3 regions of the Micromonospora inyonensis genome follow, and region 1 is predicted to be linked to each of the others. Evidence: riboswitches for the same ligand, from Rfam matches in the RefSeq annotation. Region 1 holds a riboswitch; each other region holds the start of a gene.
What was found. A riboswitch is a leader RNA that binds a small molecule or an ion and turns the genes downstream of it on or off. The one in region 1 is predicted to bind cyclic di-AMP.
Positions count from the first base shown of each region.

Region 2: another riboswitch for cyclic di-AMP. It lies ahead of GA0074694_RS09540 (coiled-coil domain-containing protein); the one in region 1 lies ahead of GA0074694_RS28490 (C39 family peptidase).
Region 3: another riboswitch for cyclic di-AMP. It lies ahead of GA0074694_RS16775 (coiled-coil domain-containing protein); the one in region 1 lies ahead of GA0074694_RS28490 (C39 family peptidase).

Region 1 is NZ_FMHU01000002.1:3,203,579-3,206,843, reverse strand. Features, by position in the region: gene GA0074694_RS28500 (hypothetical protein) at 1-29, shown strand, start outside; gene GA0074694_RS28495 (hypothetical protein) at 190-963, shown strand; cyclic di-AMP (ydaO/yuaA leader) riboswitch at 1,325-1,463, shown strand; gene GA0074694_RS28490 (C39 family peptidase) at 1,660-2,529, shown strand; gene GA0074694_RS28485 (CDP-glycerol glycerophosphotransferase family protein) at 2,517-3,265, opposite strand, start outside.
Region 2 is NZ_FMHU01000001.1:2,085,662-2,088,926, forward strand. Features, by position in the region: gene GA0074694_RS09535 (carbonic anhydrase) at 1-5, shown strand, start outside; gene GA0074694_RS09540 (coiled-coil domain-containing protein) at 133-1,143, opposite strand; cyclic di-AMP (ydaO/yuaA leader) riboswitch at 1,148-1,278, opposite strand; gene GA0074694_RS09545 (YibE/F family protein) at 1,445-2,761, opposite strand; gene GA0074694_RS09550 (hypothetical protein) at 2,921-3,160, opposite strand; gene GA0074694_RS33580 (hypothetical protein) at 3,157-3,265, opposite strand, start outside.
Region 3 is NZ_FMHU01000002.1:376,884-380,148, forward strand. Features, by position in the region: gene GA0074694_RS16770 (PfkB family carbohydrate kinase) at 1-471, opposite strand, end outside; gene GA0074694_RS16775 (coiled-coil domain-containing protein) at 638-1,702, opposite strand; cyclic di-AMP (ydaO/yuaA leader) riboswitch at 1,716-1,847, opposite strand; gene GA0074694_RS16780 (cation diffusion facilitator family transporter) at 2,001-2,915, opposite strand; gene GA0074694_RS16785 (HelD family protein) at 3,051-3,265, opposite strand, start outside.

The DNA of each region.
Region 1 (3,265 bases):
CCGGCTCCCGGGCACCACCGCCCCGCTGATCTGTCCGCTCCGGGTGTCCCGTCCCCGGGGCCCGAGCTGATCCGACGAACCTCACCCCGCACCCGCCGACGGCCCACCGGTGGCTGCGACGATGGTCGCGCCCGCACCCGAGGCGTCCGTGCGGCCCCCACCCGCTCCGTGTTCCGTGAGGTGCCGACGATGGACATCGTTCTCTACGAGTTCCTGGTGGACGTGCCCCGGGCGGCCGCCATCTGGTCCGCCCTGCTCGTGCTCGCCCTGACCGTGCTCACCGTCCTGGTGGCACGCCCCGAGCGGGAACGGGAGGGGGTGCTGCCCCCACCCGCCCCGGCCCCGGCCGCTGGCGACCCCGTCGTTCGCGACCCGGCCGACCTGCGCCGGTACGCCGAAGAGGTGGCCGTTGCCGCGGCCGGGGCCGCGCACACCGCCCGCCGCCGTCGGACGGAGTGGCTGACCGCGCAGGAACGGGTCGACCAGGCCTGGCGGGCGTACGACGAGGCGGAGACGGCTGCCCGTCGCTTCGCCGGGGCCACCGCCCTGCCGGCACCCCGGACGCCCCGCACCCCGGCCGAGTACGTCGCCCGCGAGCGGTTCCTGCACCGGTCCGCGATGGCCGCGTACTGGCGGGGGGACCTGTCGGTGCGGGCGCTCAGCGACGTGTTCGCCCGCCGCAACGGGTGGGACCCCCGTCTGCACCCGGTCGTGCAGGAGGCGGTCCTGTCCCGGGTGCTGCGCGACCTACGGCGGGTGGAGTACCGGACGGCGGCCGAGCGGGAGCGGGCGGCCTGGCAGCGAGCCGAGGTGGCCGCCAGGGCGGCGCGGTCCCTGGCGGAGGAGGCGTCCCTCGCCGCGGAGCGCCTCCGGGCGGGCACCTCGACGGTCGTCGCCGCGTCCCGACGGGTGCCCGGCGCGGTCCGTCCCGCTGCCCGGTGGCGGCCGGCGCGGGTGGGCTGACGCCCTGACCGGTCCCGTCCCCCGGGCCGCTGCGGGGTCCCTGTGGCACTTCGGGGTCACCGCAGTCGGCGGCGTGACCGGATCGTGACGTGACCCGGGCCACGTCCTGCCGTGCGGCACCTTCGACCCCGGTCGTCCCGTTCTGCGCCCGGTGCGGCGGCCCGGTTGTGCCGACCCGTGGCGGTAACCGCCTCGACGATGACGGGTAGACGGCTCGTCCCATTCAGCGTCGTCAGCCCGGAAACGCGCTCGAATTCCGGGTATGAGGGGTCGTTCGGCCTGTTCACGAGGGTTGGCAGCGGATCAAGGTATCAGTAGTGTCGGCCCGTCTGGTGCGGTCGTAGGTCGCAAAGGGCGACACCGTGCCGGCCCGCTTAATCGTGCTCGACGAGCCGGGGACCCACGTACGTCCGGGGTGAATCCGCGGGGCCGACCCGCGGTAGGGCGATCTTCCCGCCCGAATCCGTCAGCTAACCCGGTAGGCGGTATCGGAAGGAGTAGTCCGTGCTGTACACCCCCGTTTCCCGGTTCCTCCACGGTGCCCAGGTGCCGCCGGCCGGCCGTCCGCGTCGCCGGCACTGACTCCGGCGTCCGTCCTCAGGCGCTGTCCGAGCGGGCACCCTCCGCGACCCGTCGATCCCGCGTGCGGTCCGTCCGCGCGCCGATGAGGTGCGCCGCTCTCCACCCCTGCCTTCCGTGGAGGAATCCGTGAAGTACCCGGTCCCGCGACCGTTCACCCTGTTCCGAACCCGCCGGTCCTACCAGGTGACCGCCTCGGCGGCGGTGCTGGTGGTGGCGTCCACCGCCGGCGTCCTGCTCGTCGACACCGACACACCGGTACGCCGGGACGACACCGTGGCCACGGCGGCCGAGCCGGACCGGTCGACCGCCGCCTCCCGGCACCGCGACCGCGCCAGTGCGTCCCCGGCCAACCCGTCCGCCGTCGCCACCACCCCACCGGCCGCCGCGGCGACTCCGGCCACCCGCTCCGCCTCGCCCGCCGCCACCCGCTCGCCGGACCCGGACCTGACGACCAGCCCCACCCCGCCGAAGCCGCCCGCGTCGAAGGTGCTCGACATCCAGTACCAGGAGCAGACCACCTTCTACTACTGCGGTCCGGCCGCCACCCGGATCGCGCTCACCGCCCGGGACGTCGTTCGCAGCCAGGACGACCTCGCCCGGCGGCTGCACACCACCGAGGCCGGCACCAACTCCGCCGAGGACACCACCCGGGTCCTCAACGACCTCGTCGGCCGGGACGTCTACCGGACCCGGACGATCCCTGGTGGCGCGGCCACCCCGGCCCAGATGGACCGGCTCCAGGCCGACGTGGTGCGGGCCGTCGGCAGCGGGTACGCCGTCGTGGTGAACATCGCCGGTTCCGCCACCGACGTGGCGGGGGGATGGCATTCCTACCCCGGCGGGCACTACCTGACGGTGGTCGGTTACCGGGACAACGGTCGTACTGTCAAGATCGCGGACCCGGCGAACGCCGCCGCCGGCTCGTACTGGATGACCAGCATCAGCCTGGCGCACTGGGCCGCCACCCGCGGCTACTCCGCCTGAGCCCTTGCGCGGGGAACAGCCGCCGCTGTGGTAGGAGGGGACCCCTGCTCCTCAAAATGCGGTAACAGGGGGCCCCTCCTACCACCTGAAGGCGTGAGGTGCGCCCGGGCGGCGGACAGGAACCCCTCGGCGTACGACTCGACCGGGAAGTCGCCCAGGTAGTGGGTGCGCATCGCCCAGCGGGCCTCGGCCAGCGGGTCGGTGCCGAGCAGCCGCTCCAGGACGTCGTCGACGTCGGCCAGGTCCCGGCGCAGCACGTAGCCGGAGCGGGCCAGCGGGAAGCGCTCGGTGAACGCGTCGCCGTCGGCGCCCATGTCGGTCACCGCGTACGGCTTGCCCGAGTAGAGGTAGTCGGAGATGACCCCGGAGACGTCGGAGATCAGCGCGTCGGAGCGGTTCACGCAGTCGACCAGACTCATCGCCCGACTGGCTTCGGTGCCCCAGACGTGCTGCCGGCCGGTGCGGGAGCGGTCCGCCGCGAGCACCTCCTCCACCCGGGCGAGCTGCCGGGCCGACTTTGGGTTCTGCGCGGTGTACGGGTGGGCCCGCAGGATCACCGTCGCGCCCCGGGCCAGCAGCCGCCCGACCAGCGCCTCGGCCACCGACAGCGAGCAGTAGTCGGCGTCCGCGTGGTGCCCGGTCCAGGTGGGCGTGTAGAGCACGGTCGGCTGGGCCGGCATCGGCACCGGCGGCTGGCGTACCCCGATCGCCTCCACCTGGGGACGGCCGACGACGA
Region 2 (3,265 bases), on a different contig from region 1:
GCTGACCTCCGCCCGGCCGGCGGTGCGGGTGGCCGGCGGCCCTGGTGGCCCACCGGCGTCGACCCGGTCACGCGAACAGGCCCCGCTCTCCCGGATGTGTGGAGGCGGGGCCCGTGTTCGTTCGGCTCGGGGTCAGAGCATGGACACGTGTACGTGGTCGGTGTGGTCGGAGGGGCCGCTGTACGACTTCCAGCCGGTCGCCGGGAACCAGATCTGCTTGTTCCAGATCACGTAGTAGATGCCGAGTTGGTCGGCGTTACGCACCAGGAACGCGGTGAGGTTGTTGCCGTACATCCGCTCCGCCTTGGTGTCCCAGCTACTGAACCCCGACTTCTGGAGCGACCAGTCGCAGGCCCGCCCCTTCGGGTGCTCGTACGGCCCGCCCGGTCGGTAACACCCGACGAACAGGTTGAAGCCGGCCCGCTTGACCTCCCTGTACATGTGCAGGGTGCGTGGGGTGATGCAACCGCCGGTGGTCGGGTCGTCCTCGGTGCAGCCCAGCGGGCGCCAGTTGCCGTTGCTGTCCCGCCCGGGGCCGGGCCGGGCGATCGGGGAGGTGGCGTCCACCAGGCCACCGGTCAACCCGACGCCGCCGACGAGGGCGAGTGACCGCTCCGCCTCGCGCTGGCGCTTCTTCAGGATGTCGGCCTGCCTCCGTTCCTCCAGCACCTCGGCGTCGAGCGCCTTCTTGGCCCGTTCCGCCTGCTCCTTGGCGGCGGCGACGGCGGCGACCTTCTTGTTGTTGACCATGTTCATCTCGTCCAGCGCGCCGGCCCGCCTGACGAACGAGTCGGGCGTGTCGCTGTCCAGCAGCATGGAGGTGGGGCCGACCCGGCCGGTCATGTAGGACCGCACCGCGATCTTGGCCACCTGCGGGGTGAGCGCCTTCAACTCGTTCCGGGTCCGCTCGACCTCCAAGGCGAGGGCGAGCTGACGGTCCGTCGAGGCCCTCAGCTTGGCCTGGGCCTGGGTGTAGCTGCGGTTCGCCTCCTCGATGACCTCGTTGAGGAGCTTGGGCTGTTCTCCGTCGTGCCCCGACGGGCTCGACGGCTCAGCCAGCGCCGGCGCGGGCCCGGCGGCCACGGCGAGGGCGGCGAGCACGGCCACGACAGGTTTCAGCCAGCGGCGTAGGGGTGCCGTCACAGTTTTCCCTTCCGTCGACCGCCGACCGGGTTAGCTGACGGGTTCGGGGCGGAAGTGGCCCCTACCGCTGACGCGGATGCACCCCATGAACCTGGTTCCCCGGTTCGCCGGTGGGCGATTAGGCGGTGGCCCCGCTGGCGCCGGTGCGCGCCTTCGGCGGTAACCGGCAGCGAGGTTACCTGACGGCGGGCATGGGGTTCTACGCCCGGATCCCGACCAAAAGCGTTATTTCCCTATTGTTCTCCGTCGCTCCTGTCACATTTGTCAAGATCAGGCCGGATGGCGGTGACGTTATGGAGTGTCACCAGGTCGGATCCGTGTTCGCCGGGCGGCCCGGAGCGGGTGCGGAATCGGTCGCTCCGGTGGCGGCCCGGGGGCCGCTCAGCGCGGCGAGGGCCTCGTCCCGCTCGCCGGCGGGCCGGGGCAGCCGGCGGGTCGGCGTACCACCCCGGCCGGCGGTGGTCACCAGGGCGGCCAGGCCGGTGGTGATCGGTACGGCGGCGATCAGGCCGAGCGTCGCGACGATGCTGCGGACGATCTCCTGGGCGAGGAACTCGCTGGTGACGATCTCGCTGACTCCGCGCGCGTCGGCGGTCAGCAACAGCAGCAGGGGCAGCGAGGCGCCCGCGTACGCGAGCACGATCGTGTTGACCGTCGAGGCGATGTGCGCCCGGCCGACCCGGGTGGCCGCCCGGTAGAGCTGGAGCCGGGTGAGACCGGGGTTGGCGTGGGCCAGTTCGGTGACCGTGGCCGCCTGGGTGACCGTGACGTCGTCCAGGACGCCCAGGGAGCCGATGATGATCCCGGCCAGGAGCAACCCGTGCAGGTCCACGTCGGCCTGGAACATCGACAGGGTGGTGGCGTCCTCGGAGCCGTACCCGGTGAGGTGGGTGAACGCGGTCGCCAGGCTGCCGAGCAGGCCGGTGAGCACCAGGCTGGCCAGGGTGCCGAGGACGGCGACGGAGGTCTGCGCGGTGACCCCGTGGGTGAGGTACAGCACCACGAACATGATCAGCGCGGCGCCGGTGACCGCCACCGGCAGTGGAGCCTGCCCGGCGCTGATGCCGGGCAGGACGAAGGTGAGCAGGATGGCGAAGCTGGCCGCCAGCCCGCCGAGCGCGGCCAGGCCGCGCCACCGGCCGAACGCGACGATGGCGACGGCGAACGCCAGGGCCAGCCAGATCAGCGGCTTGCCCCGCTGGTGGGCGGCGATGCTGTAGGCGCTGACTGTCGGGTCGGCCGGGTCGGTGAGCACCACCAGGACGATCTCGTCGCCGACCTCCACCGAGGGCGACCCCGGCCCGGCGGGCAGCGCCGTCTCGACCTGTTGCCCGGCGTCCGGCCCGGTGTCGACGGTCACCGTGGCGGTCCCGCACGGCCCCTCCGTCGTCCCCTCCGGGGTCTCCGGGGCAGGTGGGCAGGGTTCGGTCACCACCCGCGTCACCGTGCCGTGGTAGCGGGGCGCGTCCTCGCCGCCGCCGACCGACGGCGTGTCCCGGGGCCAGAGCACCAGCGCCGCGACCAGGGTCACCAGGAAGAGCGGGACCACGGTCGCGATCAGGACACGCCGTACGCGCGGCGGCGCGGCGGCGGTGGGACGGCTGTGGTCGTGGCCCATGCTTCTCCCAACGGTCCTGGCGTGGCGGGTGCCCTGGCCGGACCATTCTGCCGGGTCCGAAGCGGCAGCTCGCAGGCTGTTCGGCGGCCCGGCCCGGGTCCGCTCGGTGGGAAGTTCGTCGGCACGCTGTGGAGCTGCCCCGTCCATGCGCCCGCCGGGTCACCGGCACCTCCCGTCGTGCCCGATCGGCAGCACACACCGCCGTCCGGCGCCCAGCCGCGCGTCACACCAGATCCGGGTACGCCGCGACTGGTCGTCCTCCGCGCTGACGGTGGCCTCCCCGAAGTCCAGTTCCGGCACGTGCCCGAGGGAGTCGCGCAGCGCGACCACGAGGGCGACGGCGTACGCCCGGCTGGGCAGTGTCAGCGGCAGGTGCAGGACCCAACGGCTCAACGTCACCACCGCCCGTGCCGAGGGCCGGAGTCCGCCGGCCGGCGCTGGGTGTACTCGGACTGCCAGCGGCGCAGCGCCTGACGAATCCGGTCGCCGTCGGCCTCCACGGCC
Region 3 (3,265 bases), 2.8 Mb from region 1:
GTTCGCGCCGAGGTCGGCGGCGAACCGGCGGTAGAGGTCGGGCGGGACGAGGGACGGCTCGCCGGGCCCGCTGAGCACGCTGACCGGCGCGCGTAGCCCTTCACCGAGCGCCAGGTTGTACAGCTCGTCCAGCTCGTGCCGGCGGAGCGGATGGCCGGGGACGTCGGCGACCTCCTGCCGGGCACCGTTGCGGCGGTCGTGCACGTATCCGCCGCTGGCGGTGTCCCGCAGCACCCGCTTCAGCCGCACCCCCTCGGTGATCAGCAGCGGTTCCAGCACCTGGCCGATCTCGCCACCGAGGCTGGCGCAGAGCACCACGGGCACCCCGAGCGACATGATCATCCGGGCCTGCCAGACCCCCTGCCCGCCCGGGTGCAGGTGGAGTTCGGTCTCGTCGCTCGGCTGGTCGATGGTGACCGTCAGCACGGGTGCCGGCGCGAAGACCATCACGTACCCGTCGGGACCGTCCATGGTGCCCGCCTCTCGTCCGCTCGCGCGGCCCGGGTTCCCCGCCCGGTGTCGCTCATGCGACCCCTTTCAGGGGGTTGTGGAGGACGGTGTCCGGGTCGTCCCGCCGGGGCGGTACGGCACGCGGCCCGCCACCCCCGGGTGGGGACGACGGGCCGCGCCGGGTGGCTCAGTAGACCGACAGGTGGACGTGGTTGGTGTGGTCGCTCGACGGATCGCCGCCCGCCCCGCTGTACGACTTCCACCCGCTGCTGGGCAGCCAGATCTGCCGGTACCAGATGACGTAGAGCACCCCGAGCCGGCTGGCGTTGTTCTTGAAGTACGCCGCCAGGTTGTCGCCGTACGTCTTGTCGCCGCCGGTGGCGTCGCCGCCGAAGCCGCTCTTCTGTGCGGCGAAGTCGCAGGCCCGCCCCTTGGGGTGCTCACCCGAACCGCCGGGGCGGTAGCAGGAGACGTACCGGGTGAAGCCGGCGGCCTTGGCCTGGTTGAGCGCGTGCAGCGTACGCGGGGTGATGCAGCCGTCGGCGGGCGTCGGGTCGTTGACGCTGCACGACTCGGGTGGCCAGGACCCGTCGGGGTTGCGCGGCGCCGGCTTCGCGGTGGCGGACCGGCTCGAGTCGCTGCCCCCGCTGGGGCGGGTGGCCGCCGTCTTCCGGTTGGCGACCACCAGGGCCTGCTCGGCCTGCTGCTTGCGCTTCTCCATCACCGCGACCTGCTTGCGCTGCTCGGTGATCTCCCGGTTCAGTGCCGTCTTCGCCCGGTTGGCCTGTTCCCGGGTGGTCAGCAGGCCACGTAGCTCGCGGTCCTCGTTGGCGGCCACCGCGTCCAGCGCGGCGACCCGGTCCATGAAGTTGTCCGGCGAGTCGCTGGCCAGCAGGGCCGAGGCCGGTCCGAGCCGGCCGGTCCGGTACGCCAGCCCGGCGATCACGCCGACCTTCTGGTCCCGGACCGCCAGGTCCTTCTCGATGGTGGTGAGCTGTTCGTTGATCTTCTGCTGGCGGGCGACCGACGTCGCGAGCGCGTCCTTCGCGTCGAGCCAGCCCTTGCTGGCCGCCTCGAGTTGGGCGCGCAGGGCGGGGGTGCCTCCCTCGGGGTCGTCGCCGGGGGCCTTGGCCGCCAGCGGAGGCGCCGCCGCGGCGGGGACCACGGCGACCGGCGTGGCCGCGACCCCGAGGGCGAGCGTCGCGGCGATCAGGGCCGCCATCCGGGCGGCGGTACGTCGTACGGGTGCCACTACTGGCATGCACATGTCCTTCCGTCAGCCGCCGACCGGGTTAGCTGACGGGTTCGGGACGGAAGATCCCTACCGCTCACGCGGATGCACCCCAAGGACGTGGTTCCCCGGCTCGCCGTCATCGGCGATTAGGCGGCGGTCACCGCAGGCGCCGGAGGGCGCCGCCTGGCGTTGACCGGATCCGAGACTACCGAAGCCGGTGTCCCAGGGGCAGCGTTGGCCACACCACTCCCAGGAATCTCCACCGGCATATCCGACATAGCCGGACAATACACGCCGAGATTTAAGTTTGCCCTAATTACCACTCGACCCGGTCGCAGACGCCGGGCGACTGACCGGGCTCGAGCTGGAGGGTGGCGTGCTCGATGTGGAAGTCCTCGTGCAGCGCCGTCCGCGCGGCGGCGAGCACGGTGCCGATCTCGGCCGCCGGGTCCGTGGTCAAATGGGCCGAGACGACCTCCATCCCCGAGGTGAGCGTCCAGAGGTGCAGGTCGTGCACCTCGACCACGCCGGGGACGGCGCCCAGCCGGTCGCGCACCGCGCCCACCTGAAGGTGCTCCGGCGCGGCCTGGACCAGGATGCGCAGCGCCGCCCGGCCCAGCCGCCAGGTGCGCGGCAGGATGAAGACCCCGATCGCCACCGCGACCAGCGGGTCGGCCCACCACCAGTCGGTCAGCGCGATGACCACCGCAGCGGTGATCACGCCGACGGAGCCGAGCAGGTCGCCCAGCACCTCCAGGTAGGCGCCGCGCAGGTTGATGCTCTCCTTCGCGCCCTCGCGCAGCAGCCCGAAGGCGACCAGGTTCGCCAGCAGGCCGAGCACCGCCACCACCAGCATCGGACCGGTGGTCACCTCCGGCGGGTCGCCGAACCGGCGGACCGCCTCGACGAGCACGTAGACCGCGACCCCGGAGAGGAGGACGGCGTTGGCCAGCGCGGCGAGCACCTCCAGCCGGTAGAGGCCGAAGGTGTGCTGCGGATCCCGGCCGGCCCGTCGGGCGGCGGTGATCGCCGCCAGCGCCATGCCGATGCCGAGCACGTCGGTGAACATGTGGCCGGCGTCGGAGAGCAGGGCCAGCGACCCGGTGCCGAGCGCGGTCACCGCCTCGACCGCCATCAGGGCGGCGAGCAGCCCGAACGCCGCCCAGAGGCGGCCGGTGTGTCGCTGTGCGGCGTGTGCGATCCCGCCGTGGTGGTCATGACCTGCGCCCACGCCCCCACCCTCCGTTCCCCGTTCGGCCCGGACCCAATGTATGTTCACATCGCTATGTATGCAAGTAAGGGCGGGTCGCCCGCCCGGAACGGAAGCGGCGGGGGAGGGGCAGCCGGCCGGGGCGGGGCGGACGGGTCAGTCGACCGGATCGATGGTGGTGAGCCGCTGGGTGGCCCGGGAGAGCGCCACGTAGAGGGTCCGAACGCCGGAACCCGGCTCCGCCCGGATCTCGCCCGGCGCGACCAGTGCCACCCCGTCGTACTCCATGCCCTTGGCCTGGAGGCTGGTCACCACCTGGAGGCGCGGCGAGTCCAGGTGGGCCAGCCAGCCGGCGACCTCGTCCCGGCGGG